Regions from separate parts of the Pseudomonas purpurea genome, predicted to be linked through region 1. Evidence: riboswitches for the same ligand, from Rfam matches in the RefSeq annotation. Region 1 holds a riboswitch; each other region holds the start of a gene.
The links. Region 1 has a riboswitch for cobalamin ahead of AABM54_RS11010 (TonB-dependent receptor). Riboswitches for the same ligand answer to the same signal wherever they lie in the genome.
Positions count from the first base shown of each region.

Region 2: another riboswitch for cobalamin. It lies ahead of cobW (cobalamin biosynthesis protein CobW); the one in region 1 lies ahead of AABM54_RS11010 (TonB-dependent receptor).
Region 3: another riboswitch for cobalamin. It lies ahead of cobO (cob(I)yrinic acid a,c-diamide adenosyltransferase); the one in region 1 lies ahead of AABM54_RS11010 (TonB-dependent receptor).

Region 1 covers NZ_CP150918.1:2,454,658-2,464,676, forward strand. Annotated here, with positions in the region: gene AABM54_RS10995 (hypothetical protein) at 1-142, opposite strand, end outside; gene AABM54_RS11000 (ABC transporter substrate-binding protein) at 498-1,412, opposite strand; gene AABM54_RS11005 ((2Fe-2S) ferredoxin domain-containing protein) at 1,405-2,148, opposite strand; gene AABM54_RS11010 (TonB-dependent receptor) at 2,163-4,028, opposite strand; cobalamin riboswitch at 4,236-4,438, opposite strand; gene AABM54_RS11015 (carboxymuconolactone decarboxylase family protein) at 4,449-4,667, shown strand; partial or broken gene astA (arginine N-succinyltransferase) at 4,664-5,699, opposite strand; gene AABM54_RS11025 (arginine N-succinyltransferase) at 5,761-6,777, opposite strand; gene AABM54_RS11030 (APC family permease) at 6,913-8,262, opposite strand; gene AABM54_RS11035 (N-formylglutamate amidohydrolase) at 8,414-9,166, opposite strand; gene AABM54_RS11040 (glutamine synthetase family protein) at 9,150-10,019, opposite strand, start outside.
Region 2 covers NZ_CP150918.1:3,499,596-3,509,614, reverse strand. Annotated here, with positions in the region: partial or broken gene metH (methionine synthase) at 1-810, opposite strand, end outside; partial or broken gene AABM54_RS15780 (fatty acid cis/trans isomerase) at 965-3,257, shown strand; gene nfuA (Fe-S biogenesis protein NfuA) at 3,481-4,065, shown strand; gene cobM (precorrin-4 C(11)-methyltransferase) at 4,210-4,956, opposite strand; gene AABM54_RS15765 (cobalamin biosynthesis protein) at 5,038-5,451, opposite strand; gene AABM54_RS15760 (CbtA family protein) at 5,448-6,149, opposite strand; gene AABM54_RS15755 (CbtB domain-containing protein) at 6,161-6,352, opposite strand; cobalamin riboswitch at 6,471-6,695, opposite strand; cobalamin riboswitch at 6,928-7,137, shown strand; gene cobW (cobalamin biosynthesis protein CobW) at 7,236-8,309, shown strand; gene cobN (cobaltochelatase subunit CobN) at 8,313-10,019, shown strand, end outside.
Region 3 covers NZ_CP150918.1:4,159,586-4,169,604, reverse strand. Annotated here, with positions in the region: gene AABM54_RS18690 (AI-2E family transporter) at 1-31, shown strand, start outside; gene hda (DnaA regulatory inactivator Hda) at 261-965, shown strand; gene AABM54_RS18680 (NlpC/P60 family protein) at 1,180-1,803, shown strand; gene AABM54_RS18675 (C40 family peptidase) at 1,970-2,503, shown strand; gene AABM54_RS18670 (class I SAM-dependent methyltransferase) at 2,519-3,181, shown strand; partial or broken gene AABM54_RS18665 (sorbosone dehydrogenase family protein) at 3,315-4,629, opposite strand; gene AABM54_RS18660 (hypothetical protein) at 4,696-5,280, opposite strand; cobalamin riboswitch at 5,435-5,652, shown strand; gene cobO (cob(I)yrinic acid a,c-diamide adenosyltransferase) at 5,732-6,343, shown strand; gene AABM54_RS18650 (cobyrinate a,c-diamide synthase) at 6,340-7,665, shown strand; gene bluB (5,6-dimethylbenzimidazole synthase) at 7,662-8,312, shown strand; gene cbiB (adenosylcobinamide-phosphate synthase CbiB) at 8,309-9,217, shown strand; gene cobD (threonine-phosphate decarboxylase CobD) at 9,210-10,019, shown strand, end outside.

The DNA of each region.
Region 1 (10,019 bases):
GTTGGAGGGCGAACAGCACGCAGTGCCCGGGCACCGAGTACAACTGCGCCGCTGCGCCTAACCCCGGCACCTTGATGCTCACGTTACCTCGGGACGAGGAAGCAAGGGTGATGGTGCCGGCCTGGCAGTTGGTTCTACTCATGATCGCCCCACGGCGAGTCCAGGGACTTGAGGACTTCGGGTCGGTCGCTAATTGCCGCAGCCACTGCCTCACCTCACGGGACAGGTCGATGAACCGTATGCGGTCCCTGATTTGTGGCGGTGACAGGTCGCTGCCGAGTAAGGACATCATCATGGCGTGCACTCAGGGCGGGTGGAATTCACCTGAATGTTAGGCAGTGTGCAGCTCCGTCGACTAGGCGATCAGTCTTTATCGGGGAGGCGAAGCGTCGCTTTGTCAGGTCTGATTTTCGTCCTGAGGAAGGGCAGTAAGGCGTCGGAAGCCTTGAACCGCGGCGAGGGAAATATCACCTGGAACCGGCCAGCCCACGCGTCGATCAGTCCAGTGCATTGAGTTTCCTCGTCAGTTCCAGCACGACCTGGCCACTGGTCGGGGTCGGCAGCAGATGGGCGAATGGAATGTCGATGATCCGGTTCGCCTTCACTGCCCGCAGTTGCGACAACGCCGGATCATGCTTGAGCAGGTAGCGTTTGCGGCTGGCCGGGGACCACACGGCGTCGGCCAGCAGGATCACATCGGGGTCGTATTTGAGCAGGGTTTCACTGCTGACCATCAGGCGCGCGACATCCACATCGGCGAAGGTGTTACGCGCCCCGGCGGCCTCCAGCAGGGTGCTCACGAATCCGCGTTTGCCTTCGCTGTCCAGGCCGTTGACTTCGCTGTCGAGGTAGAACACCGACAAGGGCTTTTCGGTGCTGCGCAACGCGCCGGCGCGGGCCAGGTCGGCGTCCAGTGCCGCGCTCAGTGCCAGTGCCTGATCCGGCCGTTGCACCAGGGCGCCGAGGGTGTGCAGGTCGCGGCGGATATGCCCGAAATAATCCAGCGAATGCCCTTCGCAGGCCGACTCCAGCAAGTAACTGGCGACGCCGTTGTCTGCCAGCACCGGCCGTGAACTCATGTGTTGGCGAAACGCCGAGGCGAAGCCACCGACCAGCAAATCGGCGCGCTGGGTGTAAAGCACTTCGGCCGAAGGGTAGAGCTGGGAGATCACCGGGATACCGCGATAGGTGCCGTGCTCGATGGCCTGGCCGTCATCGTCGATGTAGGCGACGCCGATCAGGGACGGGCCGGCACCCAGAGCCAGCAACGTGTCGGCGCTGTGCTGATTGAGCGCGATGATGCGCTGGGGGGCGTGGTCGAGCGTCCAGGTTTGCCCGCAGTTGTCGTAGGTTTGGGCCATGACCGGCAGCGCACCGCCGAGCAGCAGGCACGTCAGCAGGGTGTTACGCATCCGGTTTGCCTCCGTTCGGTGGGCGGATCAGCAAGGTCTCGGCCACGTTACCGCCGAGCAAATGCATGTTCACCAGATGCTCTACGTCGTCATCATGCCGCACCCGATACCAGCAGCCGTCCGGGTGCACGGTCAGCACCGGCCCCAGGTTGCAGGGGAACTGGCACGCGGTGCGGGTCAGCAACACGCCGCCAGGCGTTTCGATCAGGTCATGCTTGAGCAGCGCCCGGCGCAAGGCTTTCCACAAGGGCAGCGCTCCCCGACGCACGCAGCGCGGGCCGGTGCAGAGGAACACCTGGCGGGCATGGTCGGGGATTGTCGACCAGCCAGGGTCGCTCGGCACCGCGCCGACGTTGTCGCACGGCAAGTGGCGGTCGGTCTGCCCGATACTGGCCCATGCCGCGTGGGCATCCAGCCCACGGCGCCCGAGTGCCGATCCGGTGACCCAGAAGCGTGGCGCCTGAGGATGAGCCTGGGCGATGCGCCCGAGCTCATCGCGCAGCCAGTCCAGGTAGGCACCGTCCGAGGTCGGTTCAAGGTCGACCACCAGACGATTGCCCGCCCCCGGTTGACGCAGTGTGCGCCACAGCTCTTCGAAACCGTCGAGGGTGTCGATGATCTGTGTGCCGCCCGCGTCAGTGTGCAGCGCTTGAAGATCACGGCGGAAGGCTTCGCCCGTGGCCCCGCTGGCCAGCCCGGGGCCGACGAACAGGACGTCTTGATAATCGCTGTGCATGTCGGGTTTTTCCCTCAAAACCGGTACGTGTAGCGGATTTCGCTGGTGAAGGGCCGTCCGAGGTTTTCTACCTGGGGGCTGCCGGTGGTCATGCTGGTGGCGTAGTCACGGTCGAACAGGTTTTCCACCAGCAGGCTCACGCGATGCTGGTGGGCGCTGTCGAGGTAGCGATAGGCATCGGCGTCGACCACCGAGTAATGGCCGTAATCGACGTCCCGCGAGCTGACCACGTCGCGGATGTAGCGAATCGCACCGCCGGCGCCCCACATCCGGTCGTCCGACTCAAACCCCAGGCGCGAACGGGCGAAGAAACTCGGGATGTTGCTGAGGGTTACGCCGTTACGCGATTCGACAAGGTTGCGGGTCATGTCCGCCGAGAGGTTCCAGCGGTCGTCGAGTTGCCATTTGGCATCGGCCTCGACGCCCCGGACGTTGATCTCGCCTTCACCGTTGGTCCATTGCACGCCGTCAAGGGTGATCAGGTCGGTGATGTCACGCCGAAACCCGGTGACGCTGGCGCTGAACTCGCGGTCCAGCAGTGCGCCCTTGTAGTCCAGGCCCAGTTCGGCGTTGCGGCTTTTCTCGGGCTTGAGGTTGCGGTTGCCCATCTCATCCCCTGGCTCGTTGACGAACAGTTGCTCGGCGTTCGGCAGTTTGTAAGCGGTGCCGAACTGGCCGCGCAGTTGCCAGTTGTCGGTCAGGTCATACAACGACGTGAGCATGCCCACCGTGGCGCTGTCGCCGCCGCTCATGCTTTCGTGGCGCACGCCGATGCTCGGGTGCCAGTCGGGCAGGGCGTCGATGACCGGACGCAATTGGGTGTACAGGGCGTGGGCCTGGGCCTTGTTGTTGTCGATCACCAACACATCGTCCTGGCCCTTGAACCATTGGTTGTCCGAGCCGAACACCAGCACATGGCCTCCCGGCAATTGCGCCTTGCCTTCGGCTTGCACGCCCCAGTCGGTGAAACCCCAGTAATCGTTGTCGTTCACCACGCGAGTGCCGCCACCGGGCAGGTTGTTGATGCGGGTGTAACGGGTGTCCCAGTCGTTGACGTGGCCCTTGATGAAGTAGCTCAGTTGTTCGCTCAGGCGCTGTTCGAAGGTCGCGGTGGCGATCTGTTGCACCCGGTCGTTGGTGGTCTTTCTGTTGTGGGTGGGGCGGGCAAAATCCAGGTTGGCGTCGGCGTACTGGTAGAACAGCTCCAACCGCGAATCATCACCGAAAGCCTGGGTCGCCTTGGCGCCGAGGGTGGTGACTTCATAGGAACGTTTTTTGTCGCTGACGGTGCTGCTCATGTCTTTGCTGCGGTACGGCTGATAGCCGTCGGAAACGTTGTGGCTGACGTACGCCAGCAAACCGAGGTCGCCGAAGCCGTTACTGAAAATCTTCTCGGCACGGGCGTTGCCGCTGCGGCCCATGAAGCTGTCCAGCCCCAGGTTGACCTCGCCGGAAGCTTCACGGGTCTGGGCGCTGCGGGTGACGATGTTGATCACCCCGGCGACTGCCTGGGTGCCGAACAACAGACTTTGCCCGCCCTTGAGCACTTCGATGCGCTCGATGGCGTTGGCCGGCAGGGTGTCGAGGTAGAGACCGCCGTACAGGCGATTGTTCAGGCGCACACCGTCGAGCAGGATCAAGGTGTCGTCGTTGCGCCCGCCCAGCAGCGAGTAAGTGCCGTAGTCGAAGGGGCCGTTCTTCGGTGCGACGTACAGGCCGGGAACGGACATCTGCAACACGCGGCTGATATCGGCGCTGGGGCCGGCGCGTTCGATCTGCTCGCGATTGATGATCTCGACCTTGCTGCCGAAACGCGCCATCTCGGCGACGGTGGTGGACTCCACCGAGGGCGCGCTGACTATCTGTTGATCGAGGGTCATGGCCGTTTCACCGGCCAGCAACGCCGGGCTGAACAGGCAGCCGAGCAGGGCGCTACAGGCGCCGAACAGCGCAGGACGAGGGGCCTGGGCGTAAAGGGATTGAATCTGAGTCATTGTTGGTCTTCTCGAAAAAAATCTTCGCAGAAGCACGCAGGAGAAAGTACCGGACACGCGCCAATACCGGCCCATGCCCGCCCACCGCAGGTTTGCCAAACAGAAATTCCAGGCCGGTCTCCGGGCTTGCGAGGCTGGACACGTTCACCTTCCCGGACCTGGGCCCAGTGGTGTATCGAACGCGTCACTCGCTTACCGTTGCGGGGGCAGCACCGGACTAACCCTTGAGGGGCGCACCGGTTTCCCGTTTCACCTCATGCACGGCGGCATGAGGCACCTGAAACTGGGCGGCATCTGAACACTCGCATGACCGTTCGTCAACTTCGGCTGGTCGATGAGCGGTGCCTATGCGCCAACAATTGCCCGTACTGCGTCGGCTCGCACACGGCAGCGGCGCGCAAGGCGTGGATGACGCACGACATGTTCGGCGAGTTGCAGGCCGTGGTGGGCATGGCCAACGAAACCAACCGCCTGGCCAACGGTTACCGCGTGCCGCTGGAGGACGCCTTCACGCTCGCTGACTAGGCCGCAGCGGCGTGTTGCTGCTGTTTGAGCAACGGTACGGCGCGCACTGAATTGCCCGGTTGCAGTTGCAGGCGTTTGGCGGTCAGGCGGTCCACCAGCAGGTGCCCGCCGACCAGCCGCGCTCGGGCCGCAGTGATTCGGCAGTTCTCCAGGCGCCGGTTGTGGATCAACCACATCGGCGCATCGTCATCAGGCATGCCGACGGCCAGCGTCAACGTCTGGCTGTCACGCACGGTGCGCACGTTCGAGACCTGGGCTTCGATCACCGGGCCGCCGTCAAAGATGTCGATGTAGCCCTGATGGGAAAAACCTTCGGCGCTGAGGATCTTCATCGCAGGTTCGGTGTTGCTGTGGGCCTTGCCGATCACGGCCTGGGCCTGTTCGGTGAGCAGGCAGGTGTAGAGCGGCTGGCGCGGCATCAATTCGGCAATGAACGGCTTGTTGCCCAGGCCCGAGAGGTGATCGGCCTGGCTGAAATCCATCTTGAAGAAATGCCGGCCCACACTGTCCCAGAACGGTGAGCAGCCATGTTCATCGGCGCGTCCGCGCAGTTCGGCGATGAGCTTCTTGCCGAACAGATGCGGGAATTCGGCCACGAACAGCAAACGTCCCAGCGACAACAAACGACCGTTATGACCCACGCGTTGGTCGGGGCGCAGGAACAGCGAGCAGATTTCCGATTGACCGGTCATTTCGTTGTTGAGGAACAGCGTCGGAATCTGCCGCTGGATGCCCAGGTCGGGCGATGAACTGATGGTCATGCCCAAGCGATAGTTGTACCAGGGCTCGCGCAGGCCGACTGCGCCTGTCAGCGCACTGATGCCGATGACTTGCTGATCGTCGTCTTCGAGCACGAACAGGTAATCCGCATCGGCCCGCTCGACCTGTTCGGCAAAGGTGCGCTGGGCCCAGCGTACCCGGTGGCCCCAGGCGCTCTTCGTTAGCCGGCAGGGTGGTGATCCCCGGGCCCGCCCGTTGTGCCAACGCCATCAAGGCCGGGATATCGGTCACGCGAACCGGACGTACGATCATCATGCAGCTCCTTCATCGCGCCCGTCCGGGCGCTGTGGTTCGGTGCGGTGCCGGGCCTGATTCATAGGGCAATCAGCCGGACCTGGCTGCCATCCTTGACGTGCAAGGCTTCAAGCATCTGCGCATCGAGCGGCACCGGTTGGCCGGGCAGCCAGTCCAGTTCAGCGACAATCGCGCGATAGCCCAGCAGCAAGTCGTTGCTCACCAGATACTGGCCGCCGCTCGTGCGGGTGGCCGACAGTCGAGCGACTGCGGTCTGGCTGTGGGCAATGGAATGAATGTTCGAGGTGCGGGCATAGAGTGTCGGGCCGGCGTCGAACAGATCGACGTAGCTGTTGGTCTCGAAGCCTTCACGTTCGAGGATGTCGAAGGCTTCCTGGCCGTCGGGATGGACCTTGCCGATGCAGTCCTGGGCGCTCTGCGGCAACATGGGCACGTAAATCGGATAGTGCGGCATCAACTCGGCGAGAAAGCTCCGGCTCTGCAAACCGCACAGGCGTTCGGCCTCGACATAGGGCAGGTCGAAGAAGTGCTTGCCCAGGGCGTCCCAGAAAGGCGACTGGCCGTTTTCGTCGCTGTAGCCGACGATTTCGGTGATCACCGCGTCGGCGAACCGTTTGGCGTGGGCGGCAATGAACAGCAGTCGGGCCCGTGAAAGCATTTGGGCCTGCGCCGAGCCGACCAGCGCCGCGTCCACATGGAAACCCCGCAGCAAAGTGTGGCCGCTGAGATCGTGACACAACGATAGCGCCGGCACGCCATGCTGGATGTTCAGCTCACGGGAGGTACTGGTGAACATCCGGTTGCGCAGGCTGTAAAAGGGCTCGGAGAAACCGGCGGTCGCGAGGATCTCCGAGCAGCCACGCAAGCGCTGTTCGGCGAGGTCCTCAAGGACGAAGAAGTAGTTTTCCTGCCCATTGCTCTGCGCCTCGCTGTCGAACGAGGCGCAGGAGGCGAGAATTTTGTCGCGCAGTTGCGCGGTATCGTCTGGCAGGGAAGTGACGCCCACGAGGCTGTCGCGCGCAAGTTGCTGCAACTGGGGCAAGTCGGTTAACTGAACTGGACGCAAAGCCAGCATGGGTGCACTCCTGTTTCAAAGGGCCCGGCACCGTCACCGTGGGGTGGGTTACCGGGCCTGACGATCACTGTCGATTGCCAAGCGTTGTAGCGGCGGTCGGCTGAACCCTCTCAGCGACTGCCCGGGTCTTCGTGTTCAATTGTTGGACGGATCAGGCAGCGCGCTGCCGGTGCTGTGGCGGTTGAGGAAAAACAGGTACACCAGGCCGACTGCAATCCACAGGAAGCCGAGTTTTTGCGCGGCAACGCCCATGTTGTACATGATCGCCAGGGTGATGATCAGGCCCACCGCCGGGAAGATCAGGTGGCGGATGACCTGGCCTGATTGCTGCCGGCGCCAGTAGTAGTTGATCACCGTGAGGTGCAACAGGACGAAGCCACTCAAGGCGCCAAAGTTGACCAGCGAGGTCAGGGTGTCGACCGAGTTGATGAACAGGTAGCAGATCAGCAGCGACAGCACGGCCACCAGGTACAGCGCAATGTGCGGGGTGTTGTACTTGGGGTGAACCTTGGCCAATGCCTTGGGCAATTTGCCGTCGCGGGCCATGCCGAACAGCAGGCGTGAAACAGCGCTTTGCGCCGTCACCGCCACCGCGATGCCCCAGGCCAATGCGGTGGCCACGGCGGTCAGGGTCGCCAACCAGCTGCCGCCAGCGACTTCGGCAATTTCATAGAACGCGGTGTCGGCAGACTTGAAGCCCATGCCGGCCGCGAGGTCGGTGGCAATCCAGGTTTGCACCACGAAAATCACGCCCATCACACCGAGGGTAATCAGCGCTGCCTTGCCGACACTGCGGCCCGGGTCCCCTTTGATTTCTTCGGCGAGGGTGGAAATGGCATCGAAGCCCAGGAACGACAACACGGCAATCGAGACGGCTTGCATCAGCAGGCTGAAGTCGAAGGTTTGTGGGTTGTAAAACGGCTTGAGGGTCAGTTCGCCGTGGCCGGCCCCACCGTGCAAGGCGTTCCAGGCGTAGAAAAGGAAAATCCCCAGCACCGCCAGTTGGGCGAACAGGAACACCAGGTTCATCCGGGCCGTGAAGCTGATACCGCGCAGGTTGATGAAGGTTGCGCCGACCAGGAATGCGAGGATGAAGCCGACCTTGGGTATTTCCGGGTACAAGTGGTTGAGCGCCATGGCTGCGTAGACATAGAGCAGGGGCGGAATCAGCAGGTAATCAAGCAACATCAACCAGCCCGCGATGAAGCCGACGTGCGGGTTGAGTCCGCGTTGTGCATAGGAGTAGACCGAACCGGCCACCGGGAACGCCCGCGCCATGCTGCCGTAACTGACGGCGGTGAAAATCATCGCGATCATGCCGATGATGTACGCCAGCGGCACCATGCCCGGTGCTTCCGCATTGACGTAGCCAAAGATCCCGAAGGGTGCGATCGGGATCATGAAGATCATCCCGTACACCACCAGATCCTTGAGCGTCAGACTGCGTTTGAGCTCTTGCTTGTAGCCAAAGTCTTCAACATCCATGAAGCGTTTCTCCTTGAGGGCCAATTCGGCTTGTACATCAGCCGCGAACCGGGCGGGGCTTCGCGACTGGGGCAGTGAGTCAGAGACACACTGCGGCATTTTTTATAGTTGTTTGACCGGTACTACAAACGACAGCGTTTTTCTTTCTTTGTTACAGCAGGGGTGCCAGATAGTCGGCCCAGCGCTGCACCGCTTCCGGCGTACGCAGCAAATCATTGCGGACTTCGATCAGCACCGAGTCCAGGCCGCGCGCATCGCCGTGCACCGGCACGGTCATGTCGGACAGTGGGTCAATGGTGTAGGGCTGATTACCGGCCACGATCAACTCATGTCGGCTCAAACCGTCGATCAGCCGTTGGGCGTAGGATTGCGCGCGGGCGTACAGCACGCCGGCTTCGACCGTTCGTGGCTGACCGTAGTAAACCGGGGTGAAGCTGTGAATGCCCACCACACGGACCGCTCGGCCTTGTGCCTGGCGTGACTCGATCAGTTGCGCCAGGCGCTGGTGGAACGGGTTGAACAACTGTTCCCGACGGTACTGACGGGTCGCTTCGTCCAGGACCTGATTGCCCGGCACCTGATACACCTCGCTTTGCATCGGGATGCTGGAGTGGGCGTGCAGTGGCCGGTTGAGGTCGATCAGCAGTCGTGAGTAATTGGCCGAAATCAGGGTCGCGCCCAGTACCTCGGACAAGGCTTCGGCCAACGCCAGGGCACCAATGTCCCAGGCGATATGCTCACGTGCGGCGTCACTGCTCAGCCCCAGGTCATTCAGGGGCGCAGGGATGTAGCGGCTGGCGTGTTCGCACACCAGAATCAACGGGTGCTCGGACGCTTCCAGGTTCAAGCGATAGGCCGGCTTGGTAAACAAACCAAGCTCGGCAGACTCAGTACAGGCGTGCATAGTGCTCACAGAGTTGGGCGGGTGAGAGCTGATCCGTCAACGTGAGTTCTTCCTTCTTTAACGCAAAATATGAATCAGTCAGAGGCTTGGGTAGCGCGTCGAACAGCGCCTTGCTGTCACGCAGCATGGCCAGTGCTTCTGGCAGTGAAGCAGGCAGGACATTGATCCCCAGGGATTCACGTTCCTGGGCGCTGAGGTCGTCCGGTACTTTGTCGGTTATGGCCGTGAGTGGCAGGCATTGTTCGATGCCCAGACGCCCGGCGATCAGGATCGCGGCCATTGCCAGGTGCGGCGAAGCAGTGGCGTCCAGGGCGCGGAACTCCAGGTTGAATTGCTGTGCCTGGGACTTCTCTCCCATGCTCACGGTCGGGCAGATACGCAGCGCGGCTTCGCGATTGCGATGCCCGAGGCACGCGTACGACGCACTCCAGTGATGAGGCCCCAGGCGCAGATAGGAAACGGGTGTCGGCGCGGTCAGGGCGCACAGCGCCGGCAAGTAGTGCACGATACCGGCCGCCCAGTGTTCGCCGAGCATCGACAGGCCATTACGGAGGTTTTCGTCATACAGCTTTGGGTTGCCCTCCAGGTCTTGCAGGCTCATGTGCAAGTGCACGCCATTGCCCACACCGTGTTCTTCGGTTTTCGGGGCGAAGGTCAGCGACATGCCCATTTGCCGGGCGATCTCACGGGTGATTTCGCGCAGGTTCACCGCACGGTCGGCCGCCGCGACGCCGAGGGCCGGGCGACAGGTGATTTCGTATTGGTTTTTACCGAATTCCGGCAGGAACATTTCCGGCTCTGCACCGGCAGCGCGCAAGGCGCTGAGCAGCCAGCCGCCGAACTCGGCGCCCTG
Region 2 (10,019 bases), 1.0 Mb from region 1:
GGTGCTGGCCTTGTTCGACAGCTCTTCCAGGTACGGCCGCAGTTCACGGGCGCCGAGGGCGCAGTTCAGGCCGACGGAAATCGGCTTGGCGTGGGCGACGGAGTTCCAGAAGGCTTCGGTGGTCTGGCCCGACAGGGTGCGGCCGGACGCATCGGTGATGGTCCCGGAAATCATGATCGGCAGTTCGAAACCGATGTCCTCGAACACGCCTTGCACGGCGAAAATCGCGGCTTTGGCGTTCAGGGTGTCGAAAATGGTTTCGATCAGGATCAGGTCGGCACCACCTTCGATCAGGCCTTTGGTGGCCTCGGTGTAGTTTTCCACCAGTTCATCGAAGGTCACGTTGCGGTAGCCGGGGTTGTTCACGTCGGGCGACAGCGAGCAGGTGCGGCTGGTAGGGCCGAGAACGCCGGCGACGAAACGTGGCTTGTCCGGGGTCTCGAGGGTCTTGGCGTCCGCGACCTTGCGTGCCAGGCGCGCGCCTTCTACGTTTAACTCATACGCCAGGCTCTGCATGCCGTAGTCGGCCTGGGAAACCTGGGTGGCGTTGAAGGTGTTGGTCTCCAGAATGTCGGCGCCGGCATCCAGGTATTGTTTCTCGATGGCCCCGATCACGTCCGGGCGGCTCAGCACCAGCAGGTCGTTGTTGCCCTTGACGTCGCTCGGCCAGTCGGCGAAACGCTTGCCCCGATAGTCCTGTTCCTCGAGCTTGTAGCTCTGGATCATCGTGCCCATACCACCATCAAGAATCAGGATGCGCTCTTTGAGGGCTTGCTTGAGGACGTGAAGGCGAGCGCTGCGATCGGACATAGGACTACCTGGTAAGGCCATTACGAAGGGCCGGGATGATAGCAAACCTGTGCGCTTTTAGAGCATGAGCCGTTTTTGCATGAATATCGCTCATGTTGATGGCGTGGCGACACCGGTAGAATCGCGACGTTTTTCCACCATCGGGACCAGGGATATGTCGTATCGCGTTGCCATCAGCCTTTTCGCGCTGCTTTTAAGCAGTGTCGCCACCGCGCAAGGCCCGGCGCCGGCGATCTCCTACACCCGTGACGTTCAGCCAATCTTTACCGAGAAGTGCGTGGCGTGTCATGCCTGCTATGACTCCGCCTGTCAGCTCAACCTGGGCAGCGGCGAAGGCGCGGCGCGGGGGGCGACGAAAATCCCGGTCTACGATGGCGAGCGCAGCAAGGCTTCCCGGCCGACCCGGCTGTTTTACGACGCGTTCGGCAAAGCAGCCTGGCAGCAAAAGGACTTCTACTCGGTACTCGACGCCCAAGGCAGCCAGGCCGCACTGATGGCGCGGATGCTCGAACTCGGGCACCAGACACCGCTGACACCCAACGCCAAACTGCCCGAAGAGATTGCGCTGGGGCTTGGCCGCGAGAACATGTGCCCGCAACCGGCAGAGTTTGAAGGCTATGCCCAGTCTCACCCTAAAGAAGGCATGCCGCTGGCCGTGACCGGCCTCACCAGCCAGCAATACCAGACGCTGCAACGCTGGCTGGCCTCCGGGGCGCCTATCGATGAACAAGGCCTGGCGCCGAGTACGCAGGAGGCGCTGCAAGTCGTGCAGTGGGAAAACCTGCTCAACGCGCCGGGTGCCCGTGAAAGCCTGGTGGCGCGCTGGTTGTTCGAGCATCTGTTCCTGGCTCACGTGTACTTCAAGGACGGCGAGCCCGGGCACTTCTTTCAGTGGGTGCGCTCGCGTACGCCGACCGGCCAGCCGATTGACCTGATTGCCAGTCGCCGGCCGAATGACGATCCGGGTACGCAGATCTATTACCGCCTGTGGCCGGTGCAGGGCGTGATCGTGCACAAGACCCACATCACCTATCCGCTGAGCCCGGCGAAGATGGCGCGGATCAAAAGCCTGTTCTACAGCGGCAACTGGCAGGTCAATGCGTTACCCGGCTACGGCCCGGAGCGTCGGGCCAATCCGTTCGAAACCTTTCAAGCGATCCCGGCGCAGGCGCGTTACCAGTTCATGCTCGATAACGCCGAGTACTTCGTGCGTACCTTCATCCGTGGCCCGGTGTGTCGCGGGCAGATTGCCACGGACGTGATTCGCGATAACTTCTGGGCGTTGTTCCAGGCGCCGGAACACGACCTCTACATCACCGACCCGAGCTACCGTGGCAAGGTCACACCGTTACTGGCCATGCCGGGGCAAAACGATGACGTTGGCAGCGTGCTGAGCCTGTGGCACGCCTACCGCGACAAACGCAACGAGTACGAAGCATTGCGCCGCGACACCTACGCCGAGGTTCCAGCGCCGAGCTGGTCGAGCCTGTGGGCGGGCAACGACAATGCCTTGCTGAGCATCTTCCGGCATTTCGACAGCGCCTCCGTCAGCAAGGGCCTGATTGGTGAGGTGCCGCAAACGATGTGGTTGTTCGACTACCCGTTGCTGGAGCGCACCTACTATCAACTGGCGGTCAATTTCGATGTGTTCGGCAACGTTTCCCATCAGGCGCAGACCCGTCTGTATTTCGACCTGATCCGCAACGGTGCCGAGCAAAACTTCCTGCGCCTGATGCCGGCCGATTCACGGGATGCTTACCTCGACGATTGGTATCAGAGCAGCGGCAAGTTCAAGATGTGGCTCGACTACGAAAGCATCGACAACGACAAACCGACGGCACTGAAACTCGACGCCAAGAACCCCAAGCGCGACTTCGCCCAGCAGTTGTTGGCGCGTTACGGCGATTTGAATGCGCGACCGGACCCGATCAACCGTTGCGACGGCGCCTACTGTTCCCGGCCGAACATCGACCCGGCGTTGCAGCATGCCGAGCAGGCCCTGAGCCGTTTGACTGCCCGGCCGGCGGCGGGGCTGAAGGTCATCGACCAGTTGCCGGAAGCAACGATGCTGCGCATCGAAACCCGCAGCGGCAAACGCGAGGTCTACAGCCTGCTGCGCAACCGGGCCCCACAGCAACGTGGCGTTCCTGTTGGGTGAGGCGCTGCGCTATCAGCCGGGGCTGGATACGTTGACGATCTATCCGGGTGTGCTCAGCAGCTACCCGAACTTCATCTTCAACATCCCGGCCGACGAAGTGCCGCAGTTCGTGGCGCAGATGGAGCGCGCCAAGGATGCCAACCGCTTCGAAAAAATCGTCGAGCGCTGGGGTATCCGCCGCAGTCATCCGCAGTTCTGGGTGTATTTTCACGACCTGAGCCAGTACCTGCATGAAACCGACCCGGTGGAAGAAGGCGTATTGGACATGAACCGCTACGAGAACCTTTGACACCCGGAATTTAGAGGTGCCTGCGATCCAGTGTGGGGGCGGGCTTGCTCGCGAAGGCGGCAGACCAGTCAACATTAATGTTGACTGTTTTAGCCTCTTCCTCGGATCGCCGCCCGGTGCAAGTCCGCACATTGGATCAGTTGCGCTTTCCCGACAAAAATACTGGGACTTTGTCCGGCGCGTTGATTGGCGTAAACTGCGCCCAAGCCTGCGAGGAGTTTCCATGACCGCCATAACCATTACCGATGCCGCCCACGATTACCTGGCCGATCTGCTGTCCAAGCAGAACACCCCCGGGATCGGCATTCGCGTCTTTATCACCCAGCCTGGCACCCAATACGCCGAAACCTGCATTGCCTATTGCAAGCCGGGCGAAGAAAAACCTGAAGACACCGCGCTGGGGCTCAAAAGCTTCACCGCGTACATCGATCACTTCAGCGAAGCGTTCCTGGACGATGCCGTGGTCGACTACGCCACGGATCGCATGGGCGGCCAACTGACCATCAAGGCACCCAATGCCAAAGTACCGATGGTCAACGCCGACAGCCCGGTGAATGAGCGCATCAACTACTACCTGCAAACCGAAATCAACCCAGGGCTGGCCAGCCACGGCGGTCAGGTCAGCCTGATCGATGTGGTCGAAGACGGCATCGCCGTGTTGAAGTTCGGCGGCGGCTGCCAGGGCTGCGGCCAGGCAGACGTGACCTTGAAGGAAGGCATCGAACGCACACTGCTTGAGCGCATTCCGGAGCTCAAGGGCGTACGTGACGTGACTGACCACACGCAAAAAGAAAACGCCTACTACTAAGCACGGCGTTCATTGCGAACAAAAAAACGGCGCCCGTGAGCGCCGTTTTTTTTGGGTGAAATTCACTGACGCCACCGCGAGCAAGCTCGCTCCCACATTTGACCGCGTATCCCCTGTGGGAGCGAGCTTGCTCGCGATGAGGGCCTATGGGCGGTAGAGATGCGCATGCCCGGCGCGGTACAGCGATGACTCGCTGAAGTTGTCGGTGGCCAGCACCCGACCCACCAGAATCAGCGCGGTACGCCGAAACCCCTTGGCCTTAACCTTTTCGGCGATATCCGTCAGTGTCCCCACTGCCCAGTCCTGATCGGGCCAACTGGCGCGGTGAACCACCGCAATCGGGCAGTCCGCACCGTAATGCGGCAGCAGTTCAGCGACGATTTTATCCAGATGATTGACCCCCAGATGAATCGCCATGGTTGCGCCATGTTGGGCCAGGCTGGCGAACGCTTCACCGGGCGGCATCGCCGTTTTGTCGGCATAGCGGGTCAGGATCACGCTTTGCGAAACGTCCGGCAGGGTCAGTTCCGCGCCTAACAGCGCCGCACACGCGGCCGTAGCGGTGACGCCGGGAATGATTTCGAAGGGAATGTTCAGCTCGCGCAGGTAGCGGATCTGCTCGCCAATCGCCCCATACAAACCGGGATCGCCGGAGTGCACCCGGGCCACATCCTGGCCGTTGGCGTGGGCGATTTTGATCAGCTCGATGATCTGTTCCAGGTGCAGTTCGGCGCTGTTGACCACCTGTTCGGCCTGATGGCCTTCCAGCACGGCTGCCGGAACCAGCGAGCCTGCGTAAATGATGACCGGGCAACTGCGAATCAGCCGCTGGCCCTTGACGGTAATCAGTTCCGGGTCGCCGGGACCTGCGCCGATGAAGTAGACGGTCATGGCCGGCTCCTGTGAAAAATTGTCAAAGCAGGGCTTCAGATGAAGATTGCTCATGATCGAGGGCGGGGATTATCGGGGATTTTACGACGCGCATGCCAATGCAAAGGTGGCCTGGGCGTATTTCTGCCGTGGGATCAGCAGTTTGGCCGGCGCTTGGCCCAGTTGTTCGGCGAGGGCGAGGGCCGCACTTTCGGCGATGCCGTAGCAGCCGGTGCGCTCGAACGCGATGTCCGACTGGTGGCTGAGTCTTGGCTGATAGTGCGCCAGTTGCGCACTGCTGAAACAGGTCAGCGTCAGCCCAAGCTGCGCGGCCAATTCGTTAAGCCCGGGTTCGTCGCGCTTGAGGTCGATACTGGCCAGGGCCTGCACAGCCTCAAGCTCGATTTGATGCGCCTGCAACGCCTGATCCAGTAACGCGCGCAGCGTGCTGGCGGGGCAGCCGCGCTGGCAGCCCAGGCCGACCACCAGGGTCGGCGCTGCGCTTGAGTCCGTCATGCGTGGTATTGACCTTCGCTTTTGCGGCGGAACAACCAGGCGCTGATCAGGCCAAGGGCCAGCCAGAACGCAACGTTGGTCAGCTGCGAAGCGATTTTGAACTGTGCTTCCAGGGCTTCGGGTGCCAGCATCGAATGCACTTCAGGTTGCGGTGCGCCAATGACATGCGGCACGGCCAGAATGGCGACGCCGAGGATTTTCAGCAGCCAGTTTTTGCCGAAGACGATCAGGGCGATACCGACCGCCGTCGAGGCGGCAGTGCCGATCCACCAGATTTGCCGTTGTGCCAGATCCGCAGCGGCAGTGCCCGGCAGTTCCGGCGGCAGGCCCAGGGTCGGGGCGAGGACGAAGGTCGCATAACCGGCCAGGCCCCAGAGCAGGCCTTGTGAGGTGCGTGTTGGCGCACGCAAGGTGTAGAGGCCCGCCAGCATCAGCGCGAAACCGACAGCGACCACCAGATTGCCGCCCGTGGTCGACAGCACGCGCTGCCAGCCATCTTCCGGTTCCCAGGCTTCGGCGTCGTGAGTGTGGCCGGCCATGGCGCCTTCGGCGTGTTCATGGATTTCGGTCGCCGGGGCCTTTTCGTAGGTTTCAGCCTGAAGAATCAACGGCGCGACCCAGAAGCTTTGCAGCAGGGTCAGCAACAGGGCGGCCAGCAGCCCGGTGAACCCTGCGGTTTGCGCAATACGCTTGATCATGTCGGCAGGTCTCAATGGCACGGGAAGGCGGAGCTGTGACGGGTATCGTGGGCGGCGTTGTGTACCGCTTCGATGTGCGAGAAACCGGCGAAATACACAAGGCACGCGCCCAGGATCGATGCGCCGATGGCGGCAGTCAGGCGTTGGCTCAGGGTGGCGGTGCTGCTGGCGGTGGCGTGGCGAGTACTGCTGATGATCGACATGGCGCTTCCCTCTGGACTGTCAGCGGGTGAATCGAGCGCATGAAAACCCCTGCACGCCAGGCACGCAGAGGTTCAAACAGCGCCCGCCCACCGCGGGTTTGTTATAGCGTGGCGTGTGTAGCCACTCGATGTTGCGGGCCGGTCTCCGGGCTCACGAGGGGTTGGCGTTGGCCGAACCTGCAAGAATCGCCTTCCCATACCAGGTGTTGGCACAGTGGATCTGATTCTTCGCTCGCTTACCGTTGCGGGGGCAGCACCGGACTGACGTGGCTTTGAGTAAAGCACACGATTCACCGGTTTCCCGTTTCACCCTGTGAAGGGCACCCGTAACAAAGTGTGTAGGAGAGCATGGGCGAGGGCGAGCCGTCAATTGGCAAGGGTTCTCAGTTGAGGCTGGCACAAAACCCTGTGGCGAGGAAGCTTGCTCCCGCTCGGCGGCGCAGCCGTCGCAAATCGTGTGCATGTGATGTGCCTGAATGAATGCAGGGGGCCGCTTCGCGACCCAGCGGGAGCAAGCTCCCTCGCCACAGTGGATCGCGATCGTTCGCGGACATTGACCCGCCCCCACACCATGCGTAGCCTTGCGCTTTCGAGGTTCTTCGGCGGCTGCCGAAGCTAAGAAGGGAACGCGGTCAATGCCGCGGCTGCCCCCGCAACTGTGAACGGTTTTGTTTCTGCCATGCCACTGCACGCTCTACCCAGAGCGGCGGGAAGGCGCAGGAGCCGCCAGTCGAAAGACCGGCACACCGTCAGCCAGGAGACCTGCCTCGACACAGATTCTCACTACAACCGGGCGGGGTGATCCGGTGGCGAACTCTTCCCGCGCGCGCAAGCGCTGCCGGTTGTCGTCCCGTATGCCCGCCACCTTGCCAAAGGGCATCCGATGAAAACACTGGCCAAACTCCCCGTCACCATCGTTACCGGCTTCCTCGGTTCGGGCAAAACCACTTTGCTGCGGCACATGCTCGACAACGCCCAGGGTCGGCGTATCGCGGTGATCGTCAACGAGTTCGGCGAGCTGGGCATCGACGGCGAAATCCTCAAGCAATGCTCCATTGGCTGCACTGAAGAAGAGGCCAGCGGCCGTGTGTATGAACTGGCCAACGGTTGCCTGTGCTGCACCGTTCAGGAAGAGTTCTTCCCGGTGATGCGCGAGCTGGTTGCCCGTCGCGGTGACCTCGACCACATCCTCATCGAAACCTCCGGCCTGGCCCTGCCCAAGCCATTGGTGCAAGCCTTCCAGTGGCCGGAAATCCGCAGCGCCTGCACTGTGGACGCGGTCATCACCGTGGTCGACAGCCCGGCCGTGGCCGCTGGCACCTTTGCCGCGTTCCCGGATCAGGTCGACGCCATGCGCAAACTGGACCCGAACCTGGACCACGAATCGCCGCTGCACGAACTGTTCGCCGACCAACTGGCCAGCGCCGACCTGGTGATCCTCAACAAGGCCGACCTGATCAGCCCTGAAGACCTGGCCCGAGTACGGCTGGAAGTCGCCGAAGAACTGCCGCCAGCGGTGAAAGTCATCGAAGCCAGCAGCGGTCGTCTGCCGCTGGACGTGCTGATCGGTCTTGGCGCCGGTTCCGAAGAACACATCGACAGCCGTCACAGCCACCACGATCACCACCACGGTGAAGGCGATGACGACCATGATGATCATGACCACGACGCCTTCGACTCGATTTCCATCGAGCTGCCACAAGCCGACGAAAGCCTGCTGATGGACGCGCTGACTCAACTGGTGGTCAAGCATGGCATTCTGCGGGTCAAAGGCTTCGCGGCGGTCCCGAACAAACCGATGCGCCTGTTGATCCAGGGCGTGGGCACGCGTTTCGACAAGCATTTCGACCGTCAGTGGGGCGCCGATGAAGTGCGGACCACCCGTCTGGTGCTGATCGGCCAGGAGCTCGATGCCGCTCAACTCGAAGCGCAATTGCGCGCCGCGCTCAGCGTTTAATCCATGCACCTGCTCAGGACCCAGCCCGGCGGTTTCGTCTCGGATGACAACATTGCCGACTTAGGCCAAACCCCCGCCGAACTGGTGATTCTGTGCAGCGGCGACTCCAGCCTGGCGCTGCTCGCCGAAGCGGCGCAGCAGTTGCCCGACGATTACCCGAGCCTGCGCCTGGCCAACCCGATGCAGGTGCAGAATCACGCCTCGGTCGACATGTACGTCGACGAAGTGCTGCGCCACGCCAAGGTGATTTTGATCTCGCTGCACGGCGGGATCGCCTATTGGCGTTATGGCGTCGAGCGCTTGGTGGAACTCTCGCAACGTGGCGTGCAGTTGATCCTGGTGCCGGGTGACGATCGCCCTGATCCGGAACTCAGCGACCTGAGTACCGTGGCCGGTGAAGACCGCGACCGGCTCTGGCATTTTTTGCGTCAGGGCGGCATGGGCAATGCGCTGGATCTGTACCGCTGCCTGGCCAACCGTTGGCTGGGCCGCGATTACCCTTGGTCTGAACCCAAGACCTTGCCGCGCACCGCTATTTACCACCCGCACAACAGCAACGCGGTCCTCGGTGATTGGCAGGCCGACTGGCAACCTGATCAACCGGTGGCGGCGGTGCTGTTTTACCGTTCCCATTTGCAGGCGGCCAATACCGCCTTCATCGATGTTTTCTGCCAGCGTTTGCAAGCGGCGGGGCTTAACCCGTTGCCGATTGCGCTGGCCAGCCTGAAAGAGCCCGGCTGCCTGACGGTGGTCGAGGACTGGCTGGATGAGGTGCACGCCTCGGTGATTCTCAACACCACCGGGTTCGCCCAATCCAGCCCCGAAGCGCCGCACCTGCGGCCGTTTCGCCGCAACATCCCGGTGATCCAGGCGATCTGTGCCCAGGACAACGAACCCGGTTGGCGCGCCAGCGAGCAAGGGCTGGGCCCACGGGACCTGGCGATGCACATTGCCTTGCCGGAGCTCGACGGGCGGATCATCAGCCGCCCCATCAGCTTCAAAGACCTGGCGTGGCGCAGTGAGCGCAGCCAGTCCGATGTGGTCTGCTATCGACCGCAGCCCGAGCGCATGGATTTTGTCGCTGAGCTGGCGCGGCGCTGGGTCGACTTGGCGCGGGTGGCCAATGGCGAAAAACGCATTGCGCTGATCCTCGCCAACTACCCGACCCGCGACGGGCGGATTGGCAATGGCGTCGGCCTCGACACACCGGCCGCTGCGTTGAACATCCTGCGCGCCCTGCACGCCGAAGGGTATCCGCTGCCCGCCGAGTTGCCGCAGAGCGGCACCGCGCTGATTCAGCAATTGCTCGGCGGGGTCAGTAATGACCTGGAAACCATCGACCTGCGCCTGTGCCAGCAAAGCCTGGCGCTGGACGACTATTTCTCGATGTTCAACGCCTTGCCCGAAGCCAACCGCACGGCGGTGCTGGAGCGTTGGGGCACGCCTGAAAACGACCCGATGTTCCGGGGCGGGCGAATGATGATCGCCGGGCTGCGATTGGGGCTGACCTTTGTCGGCATTCAGCCGGCGCGGGGTTATCAGGTCGATCCGAGTGCGGTGTATCACGACCCGGACCTGGTGCCGCCCCACGGTTATCTGGCGTTCTACTTCTGGTTGCGTAAGGTCTACGGTGCGCACGCGCTGATCCACGTCGGCAAACACGGCAACCTCGAATGGCTGCCGGGCAAGGGCGTCGGTTTGTCCGAACAC
Region 3 (10,019 bases), 1.7 Mb from region 1:
CTATAGCGGCGTTGAAGACCCTGATTTATGACGGTGTCCGATTGACCCTTCCAGGCCGCCCGGCGCAATGTCGGGCGTGCCCTGCGGGCGGTTCGGCTGTCACATACGCTGTCAAAAAATCCTCCGTGAATCCAATAAGTTAACGCAAACCTTTGATTTTGCTTGTGGTCTGTTGCATTGTGCGGCCAGCTTCACGGGTATAAACTTTGCAAACTTTACACAGAGGCCACTAACGGTTCGTTTGGAACTGTTCAGTCAGCATGAAACCGATTCAGCTGCCCCTAGGTGTGCGTCTGCGTGACGACGCTACCTTTATCAACTACTACCCAGGCGCCAATGCCGCTGCACTCGGCTATGTCGAGCGTCTATGCGAAGCCGACGCCGGCTGGACCGAAAGCCTGATTTACCTCTGGGGCAAGGACGGCGTAGGGCGTACGCACTTGTTGCAGGCGGCCTGTTTGCGTTTCGAGCAGTTGGGTGAGCCGGCGGTCTACCTGCCGCTGGCCGAGTTGCTGGATCGCGGCATCGAAATCCTTGACAACCTAGAACAATACGAACTCGTCTGCCTCGATGACTTGCAGGCAGTGGCCGGGCGAGCGGATTGGGAAGAGGCGTTGTTTCATCTGTTCAACCGGTTGCGTGACAGCGGCCGACGTCTGTTGATTGCCGCGTCGACCTCGCCACGAGAGTTGCCGGTGAAGCTGGCGGACCTCAAATCGCGCCTGACCCTGGCGCTGATTTTCCAGATGCGTCCCTTGTCCGACGAAGACAAATTGCGAGCCTTGCAATTGCGTGCATCGCGTCGTGGACTGCACCTGACCGACGAAGTCGGGCATTTTATTTTGACCCGTGGCACGCGCAGCATGAGTGCGTTATTCGAGCTGCTTGAGCGTCTCGACCAGGCCTCGCTTCAGGCTCAGCGCAAGCTGACCATTCCTTTTCTCAAAGAAACCCTGGGCTGGTAAAACCGTGGCCTCTAGCGTGTTTCGGCATATTAAAGGCGCCAGAAAACACGCATCGGGAATAGGTTTCCACGGCGCGTGCGTAATCAATTCGGGCTTAAGCGCTTAGATGTAAACGAGAAACCGATAAGTCACATTAAGATCGATTGAATTTGCAAATGAAGTTGATAGCGGGCATAGTCTCGGCTTCTTTACAACTTCAGCCACGGTCGTGCCCATGCTAAATCGCTTCGCACCCCTCGTGCCTCTCGCACTTGTCACCCTGTTGTTCGGTTGCGCTGCACACTCTCCAGTGTCCCAGCAAGAGCAGCAACAACAGGTTAAAAATTCTTCTACTGCTCAGTCTTCCGTTATTTACCAGGAAGAACTGGCCACCGAAAAAGAGCTCTCCGACTTCGCCGATGGCAAGTCCTACCAGCTTCCGGTTCTGGCCGACAGCATCCTCGAACGTGGCATGTCCCTGATCGGTACCCGTTACCGTTTCGGCGGTACCTCTGAAGCCGGTTTCGATTGCAGTGGCTTCATCGGTTACCTGTTTCGTGAAGAGGCGGGCATGAACCTGCCGCGTTCCACTCGCGAAATGATCAACGTGGATGCCCCGCTGGTTTCTCGTAAAAACCTGAAACCGGGCGACTTGTTGTTCTTCGCTACCAATGGTCGTCGCGGTCGTGTCAGTCACGCCGGGATCTACCTGGGTGATGACCAGTTCATCCACTCCAGCAGCCGCCGCAGTGGTGGTGTCCGGGTCGATAGCCTGGGCGACAGCTACTGGAGCAAGACCTTCATCGAAGCCAAGCGTGCACTCGCCATGGCCCCGACAACGGTCACCGCGCGCAAGTAATCAGTCAATTTGTAAGGCTATCTTAAAGTCTTACTTGAAGTTTGACGCGCAGCCGCTAGAATCCAGACATATTGTTGATTAACTAACCGCGTAAGCCTTGCTTACGCGGTTTTGTTTTCAGCCTCACGGCAGAGAAAGCCGCATCCAGATCAGGATTGTTCTGCATATGTCGACGTCGGCCCGCCTCATACTCATCTGCTTCGTCGCGCTGCTCAGCGCCTGCGCCATCCGTACGCCACCCCCTGCCAAAGTGGTCCGGGCGCCGGTATTCGCGCCCTCCCAAACTTTTTCGCCCGCCGCTGAAGACGTACTGTTTCGCGCCTTGGGCCTGGTCGGTACGCCCTATCGCTGGGGCGGCAATACGCCGGATTCGGGGTTTGATTGCAGTGGCCTGATCGGCTACGTCTACCGCGATGCGGCCGGTATCTCCCTGCCGCGTTCGACTCGCGAAATGATCGGTATGCAAGCCCCGAGCATTGGCAAAGAAGCCCTGCAAACCGGCGACCTGATCTTCTTCGCCACCAATGGCGGCTCTCAGGTCAGCCACGCCGGGATCTACGTCGGTGAAGGTCGCTTCGTGCATGCGCCGGCCACGGGCGGCACGGTGAAGCTGGACAGCCTGTCCAAGGCCTATTGGCAAAAAGCCTATCTGAGTGCCAAACGGGTGCTGACCCCCGAACATCTGGCGCACAATCCCTAGCTCGCAGAGGTTGTCATGACCACTCGCACGCTTAATCTCGATGATTCACTCTACCACTACCTGCTCGACGTTTCCCTGCGTGAAACGCCGTTGCAGCGCCGTTTGCGTGACGAAACCCAAGCGTTGCCCAACGCTCGCTGGCAAATCGCACCCGAGCAGGGGCAGTTCCTCGCGTTACTGGTCAAGCTGACTAGCGCCAGGCGCTTGTTGGAAGTCGGCACGTTCACCGGTTACAGCGCTCTCTGCATGGCGGCGGCATTACCCGATGACGGCTCGTTGATCTGCTGCGATATACCAGGTGACTACAACGCGACGGCGCTGCGCTATTGGCAGGAAGCGGGATTTTCCGAACGCATCGAGTTGCGCCTGGCGCCGGCACTGCAAACCTTGGCTCAACTCGAGCAGCAAGGGCTGGGCGGTTGCTTCGATCTGATGTTCATTGATGCCGACAAGGCCAATTACCCGGCGTATCTGGAGAGCGCCTTGCGGCTGCTGCGCCAGGGCGGGTTGGCGGTGTTCGATAACACGCTGTGGAGTGGGCGAGTGCTGGAGGTCGATTCCGACAGCGAGGACACCCGAGCCATCCAGGCGCTCAATTGTGCCTTGAAGGATGACCCGCGTGTCGACCTGTCACTGTTGCCGATCGGAGATGGGTTAACCCTTTGCCGCAAAAGGTAGGCGCTGACCCCGATTAATGTGGGAGCGGGCTTGCTCGCGAAGACGGACTGACAGTCAACATTGATGTTGAATGTTAGAACGCTTTCGCGAGCAAGCCCGCTCCCACATTGGTTATGTGTTGGCGTTGGAGGACTTATTGGGCGGCCGAAACCCGCCACACCTTATTCCCCACGTCATCAGCCACCAGCAAACTGCCCTGCTGATCGATCACTACGCCCACCGGCCGGCCCATGGCTTCTTCGTCTTTGTTGAGGAAACCGGTGAGCACATCCACCGGTTGTCCGCTCGGCTTGCCGGCATTGAACGGTACGAAGATCACTTTGTAGCCGCTGTGCGGTTTGCGATTCCAGGAGCCGTGCTGGCCGATGAATACACCTTGGGTGAACGGCGCGGGCAGTTTGCTGCCCTCGGCGAAGGCCAGCCCCAGCGACGCCGTGTGCGGGCCGACGGCGTAATCCGGGGCGATAGCCTTGGCTACCAGGTCCGGGTTGGGTGGCGTGACGCGCACATCGACGTGTTGGCCGTAATAGCTGAAAGGCCAGCCATAAAAGCCGCCGTCCTTCACCGAGGTGATGTAGTCCGGCACCAGGTCACTGCCGATCTCGTCGCGTTCGTTGACGGCGGTCCAGAGCTTGCCGGTCTGCGGTTCCCAAGCCAGGCCGTTGGGGTTGCGCAGGCCCTGAGGCGAAGATGCGGTGGTTACCGGTAGCGCGGTCGACTTCCCAGATGGCGGCGCGACCTTCTTCCTGGTCCAGGCCGTTTTCACCGACGTTGCTGTTGGAGCCGACAGTGACGTAGAGCTTGCTGCCGTCCGGGCTGGCGATGACGTTTTTGGTCCAGTGATGGTTCAGCGCGCCGCCCGGCAAATCGACGACTTTGGTCGGTTGCGACGTGATGGCGGTTTCGCCGCTTTCATAATGGAAACGCAACAAGCGGTCGGTGTCGGCAACGTACAGGTCATTGCCGACCAGAGTCATGCCGAACGGCGAGTTGAGGTTTTCCAGGAATACCGTGCGGGTTTCGGCGACGCCGTCGTGGTTGCTGTCACGCAGCAGGGTGATGCGGTTCGCGCTGGGTACGCTGGCGCCGGCGCGCCCCATGACTTTGCCGGCGATCCAGCCACGAATACCGGCGCCGTCGTCGGACTTGGGTGGCGAGTTGGTTTCAGCCACCAGCACATCGCCGTTGGGCAGCACGTAGAGCCAGCGGGGATGATCCAGGCCTTCGGCGAAGGCTGCGACGTGTGTGCCTGGCGCCGCAATCGGTTTTGCGCTCTTGGTCCAGCCGACCGCCGGGGCGATGTTCACCGTCGGGATCAGGGCTTTGTTCGGTTCCGGCAGTGTGGGCGATGGCCCGGTACCGTCCGAGACTTGCAGGTTGGACGTCTCACCGCAGGCAGCAATCCCTGCGGCGATGGCGATGACGAGGACATGTTGAGGCTTGAGCATGTGGATCTCCCTATGAATGCAGTGCCTGCATCATAGAGGACCCTGACGGCCGGATGGTTCAATCGGTCAGCCGCGGGCTTCCTTGAGGAGGACGGCAATCCCGGGGTGGTAGTTGCCGGCATCGTTGTGCAGCTTGCGGTAGGCATACGGGAAGTACCAGGCCACGGCGCAGGTCAGTTCCTTTTGCAGGTCGTCGACCATGTCCTGGAGTTCTTCTGGAGTGGCGCTGTGCTGGGCCTTTTGTGGCGCAACGAACAGGCAGCCGAGTTTCAGGTCGCTGGCGTAGCCGATTTTCTTCGCGTCGCTGACGGCGTCTTGCAGGGCCTGTGTCAGGTTGAGGTTACTGACCCGCGGCCAGCGCTGGGTGGCTTGCAGATAGGCGCGTTCCTCTTTGCTGGCGATGTACAGATCGGCGCGGCCATTGCGTTCGCCTTCCTCGATCTGTTTTTTTGTCGGGGCCTGCTCCAGCGTGGCCAGTTCGGCCATCCATGCTGCGGCAGACAGCAATCCGAGGTTGGCGCGTTCGTCGAACCAGTAAGGGGTTTCGTTATCGCCGCGCACCGCGTTGTAGCGATCGATACAGTCAAACCAGCGCTCCAGCACCGGGCGCAGGAATTCCAGTTTCGGATTGCTGATGATCATGCCTTGCATGTTGCTCACCTTGTTCTTGTGGTTTGGAGTTATGGCGATTTGATATCACTGCTCTGAGTGTGGCACAAGATTGGCGTCAGTAAATTGATTCAGGCCAATTTTCCTCGGGTATTGGCGTCTGGCTTTAATTGACGCTCCATCCCCAACCCTCTAACCTTCGCGACTTGTTTCAGGTGCTCTGTGACCCATGGGTCGACCGAGTGAAACAGGGAAGCCGGTGAGTGTTTCGCATGATCCCGGCGCTGCCCCCGCAACGGTAAATGAGTCAAGACTGCGCCTGGTGCCACTGTGTCGAGTGTCGATACGGGAAGGCGCGCAGTCGGCAACTGCGGCTCATGAGCCCGGAGACCGGCCTGATCCATCCAGCGGCATCACGGTGGGCGATGCCAGGCTTCTTGCCGTCTATTGCTATGCCCGCCCGCCGTTACCCCGCCTCAACGGAGAGCTCCCCATGACTGATTCCCCTGATCGTGACGAACGCCATCTGGCGCGCATGCTGCGTAAAAAAGCCGTAATCGATGAACGTATTGCCAATTCGCCGAATGAATGCGGCCTGATGCTGGTGCTGACCGGCAACGGCAAAGGCAAAAGCAGTTCCGCTTTCGGCATGCTGGCGCGGGCCATGGGCCACGGCATGCAGTGCGGCGTGGTGCAATTTATCAAGGGCCGCAACAGCACGGGCGAAGAGCTGTTCTTCCGGCGCTTCCCCGAGCAAGTACGTTTCCACGTCATGGGCGAAGGGTTTACCTGGGAAACCCAGGATCGCCAGCGTGACATCGCCGCCGCCGAGGCGGCCTGGGCAGTGTCGCGCGAACTGCTGCGTGACCCGACCATCGGCCTGGTGGTGCTCGATGAGCTGAACATCGCCCTCAAGCACGGTTATCTGGACCTGGACCAGGTGCTCAGCGACTTGCAGGCCCGCCCGCCGATGCAGCACGTGGTCGTTACCGGTCGCGGCGCCAAACCCGAGATGATCGAGCAGGCCGATACGGTCACCGAAATGGGCATGGTCAAGCATGCGTTTCAGGCCGGTATCAAGGCGCAAAAAGGCGTTGAATTGTGAGTGAGCCACGTCATTGCCCGGCGGTCCTGATCGCTGCGCCGGCTTCCGGCCAGGGCAAGACCACCGTCACCGCCGCGCTGGCCCGATTGCATCGCAATCAGGGGTGCAAGGTGCGTGTGTTCAAATGCGGCCCGGACTTTCTCGACCCGATGATTCTGGAGCGCGCCAGTGGTGCGCCGGTGTATCAGTTGGACATGTGGATGGTTGGCGAGCAGGAAAGTCGTCGGCTGTTGTGGGAAGCCGCAGGCGAGGCTGACCTGATCCTCATTGAAGGCGTCATGGGCCTGTTCGACGGCACGCCGTCCAGCGCCGATCTGGCGCGCCACTTCGGAGTGCCGGTGCTCGGTGTGATTGACGGCACCGCCATGGCCCAGACGTTTGGCGCACTGGCCCTGGGGTTGGCGCGCTATCAGCCGGACCTGCCGTTTGCCGGGGTGCTGGCCAACCGTGTCGGCACCTTGCGCCACGCGCAATTGCTGGAAGGCAGCCTCACCGAAGGGCTGCGTTGGTATGGCGCCCTGTCCCGGGAAACCGGGATCGAGCTGCCGAGCCGCCATCTCGGGCTGGTCCAGGCGAGCGAGCTGAACGACCTGGACGCGCGTCTCGACGCCGCGGCCGAGGCCCTGGCCAGCAGTTGCGAAGTGGCGTTGCCACCCGCCGTCGAATTCGCCGCTCCCGAGGTGATTGTCGCCGAACCATTGCTGGCCGGCGTGCGCATTGCCGTGGCCCGCGATGAAGCGTTTGCGTTCACTTATGGCGCGAGTCTGGACCTGCTGCGGGCGATGGGCGCCGAGTTGCTGTTCTTCTCGCCGATCCATGACCGTGAGTTGCCGGATGCCGACAGCCTGTACCTGCCGGGCGGCTACCCGGAATTGCACCATGTGGCGCTGGCGCAAAACACCACGATGCTGGCGGCGATTCGCGCGCACCACGAGGCGGGCAAGCCGTTGTTGGCCGAGTGCGGCGGCATGTTGTACCTGCTCGACTCGTTGACCGATGTCGAGGGTACGCGTGTCGAGCTGGTCGGTTTGCTGGCCGGTGACGCGGTGATGCAGAAGCGACTTGCCGCGCTGGCATTGCAAGCGGTTGAGCTGCCGGAAGGCTCGCTGCGCGGGCACACCTATCACCACTCGTTGACGAGCACTGAGCTTGAGCCGATTGCCCGTGGGCTGAGCCCCAACGGCGGGCGCGGGGCGGAAGCGGTTTACCGTGACGGGCGGATGACCGCCTCTTATGTGCACTTTTACTTTCCGTCCAATCCGAAAGCGGTCGCCGCACTGTTCCTACCTGAATCCGAGGTCGCCATCGCGAGCAGGCCATGACCGACAATGCATTTTCCGAAGCCGAACGCGCAGCGGTCTACCGGGCTATCGGCGAACGTCGCGACATGCGTCATTTCAGCGGCGGCACGGTAGACCCCGAGCTACTGCGACGTCTGCTTGAAGCGGCGCATCAGGCGCCGAGTGTCGGCCTGATGCAGCCTTGGCGTTTCATCCGCATCAGCGACCGCCCCTTGCGCGGCAAGATCCAGCAACTGGTGGAAGAAGAGCGGGTACGCACTGCCGAAGCGCTGGGCGAACGCTCCGATGAATTCATGAAGCTGAAAGTCGAAGGCATCAACGATTGCGCCGAAGTGTTGGTGGCCGCGTTGATGGAGGATCGCGAGCGGCACATTTTCGGGCGTCGAACCTTGCCGGAAATGGACATGGCGTCGTTGTCCTGTGCGATTCAGAACCTGTGGCTGGCGTCCCGCGCCGAAGGGCTGGGCATGGGCTGGGTGTCGTTGTTCGAGCCGCAGGCCCTGGCCGACCTGCTCGGTTTGCCGCCCGGCGCCAAGCCGCTGGCGGTGTTGTGCCTGGGGCCGGTCGAGGCATTTTATCCGGCGCCGATGCTGGTGCTTGAAGGGTGGGCGCAACCGCGTCCGCTGAATGAACTGTTGTATGAGAATTATTGGGGAGTGAGTCAATGAGTGTGGCGTTATTGAGTGTCGCCGGGGTGGCGCTGGATGCGCTGCTGGGCGAACCCAAACGCTGGCATCCGCTGGTGGCGTTCGGCCGTTTTGCCGACCGCATCGAGCAACGTTTCAATTCCGGCGGTCGTGGCTGGCGCAGCCACGGCGTGACGGCCTGGGTGTTGGCGGTGTTGCCGCTGACCTTGTTGGCGACGGCGTTTGCCTGGTTGCCGTACATCGGCTGGATCGTCGAGATCCTGGCGTTGTACTGCGCCCTCGGTTTGCGCAGCCTTGGTGAACACGTCGAGCCGGTCGCCCAGGCGCTGCGCAGCGATGACCTGGTGGAGGCGCGCAAGCGTGTCAGTTACCTGGTCAGCCGTCAGACCGCCGAACTGGACTCGACCGAAGTCGCCCGCGCTGCCACCGAGTCGGTGCTGGAGAATGGCAGCGATGCGGTGTTCGCCGCGTTGTTCTGGTTTATCGTCGCGGGCGTGCCGGGGGTGGTGCTGTATCGCCTGAGCAATACGCTGGATGCCATGTGGGGTTATCGCAACGAGCGCTTCGAGCGTTTCGGCTGGGCGGCGGCGAAGATCGATGACGTGCTCAACTACATTCCTGCACGGCTGGTGGCCTTGACCTACGCGTTGCTGGGTAAAACCCGTCTGGCGCTCAAATGCTGGCGCACTCAGGGGCCGATGTGGGACAGCCCGAATGCCGGGCCGGTGATGGCGGCGGGTGCCGGTGCGCTGGGTGTGGAGTTGGGCGGCGCGGCGATTTATCACGGCGAGCTGCATCAGCGCCCGACCTTGGGTGAAGGCGTGCCGGCGGACGCCGACTCCATTGACCGTGGCTGGCAATTGGTCCAGCGCGGGGTATGGTTATGGCTGCTGATTCTCTGCCTGGGGGTTGAGTTCTATGCTTGAGCACGGTGGCCGTTTGCGCAAGGCGGCGCTCACCTATGGCATCGCCGAAGCCGACTGGCTTGACCTGTCCAGCGGCCTCGCGCCCTGGCCGTGGCCGATCCCGGAGATCCCGCTGCGAGCCTGGGCCCGCTTGCCGGAAACCGACGATGGCCTGGAGCAGGCCGCTTGCGAGTACTACGGCGCGCCCCAAGTGTTGCCGGTGGCGGGCTCGCAAGCCGCGATCCAGTTGCTGCCGCGTTTGCGTCGCGCCGGCAAGGTGGGCGTGCTGTCGCCGTGTTACGCCGAGCACGCCGAAGCCTGGCGCCGCAGTGGCTACATCGTTCGCGAAGTGACGGAACAGGAAGTCGACTTCTTTCTCGACAGCCTCGACGTGCTGGTGGTCGTCAACCCGAACAACCCGACGGGCCTGAGCCTGACCCCGGAGCGTTTGCTCGACTGGCACGCACGGCTGGCCCAGCGCGGCGGCTGGCTGGTGGTCGACGAAGCCTTTATGGACAACACTCCGCACCTGAGCTTGTCTGCCCATGCGAACAAAGTCGGGCTGATTATTTTGCGCTCGTTCGGCAAGTTCTTTGGTCTGGCCGGCGTTCGTTTGGGGTTTGTGTTGGCCGAACGCAAGTTGCTCAAATTGCTGGCCGAGCAAGTCGGGCCGTGGGCGGTCAGTGGGCCGACGCGGATTCTGGGGCAGGTGTGTTTGCGCGATACCGCCGGGCACGCACAACAACGCCAGCGCAGCGAGGCGGCGAGCCAGCGCCTGGCGTTGCTCCTTGAGCGCTACGGCTTCAAGCCGCAGGGCGGGTGT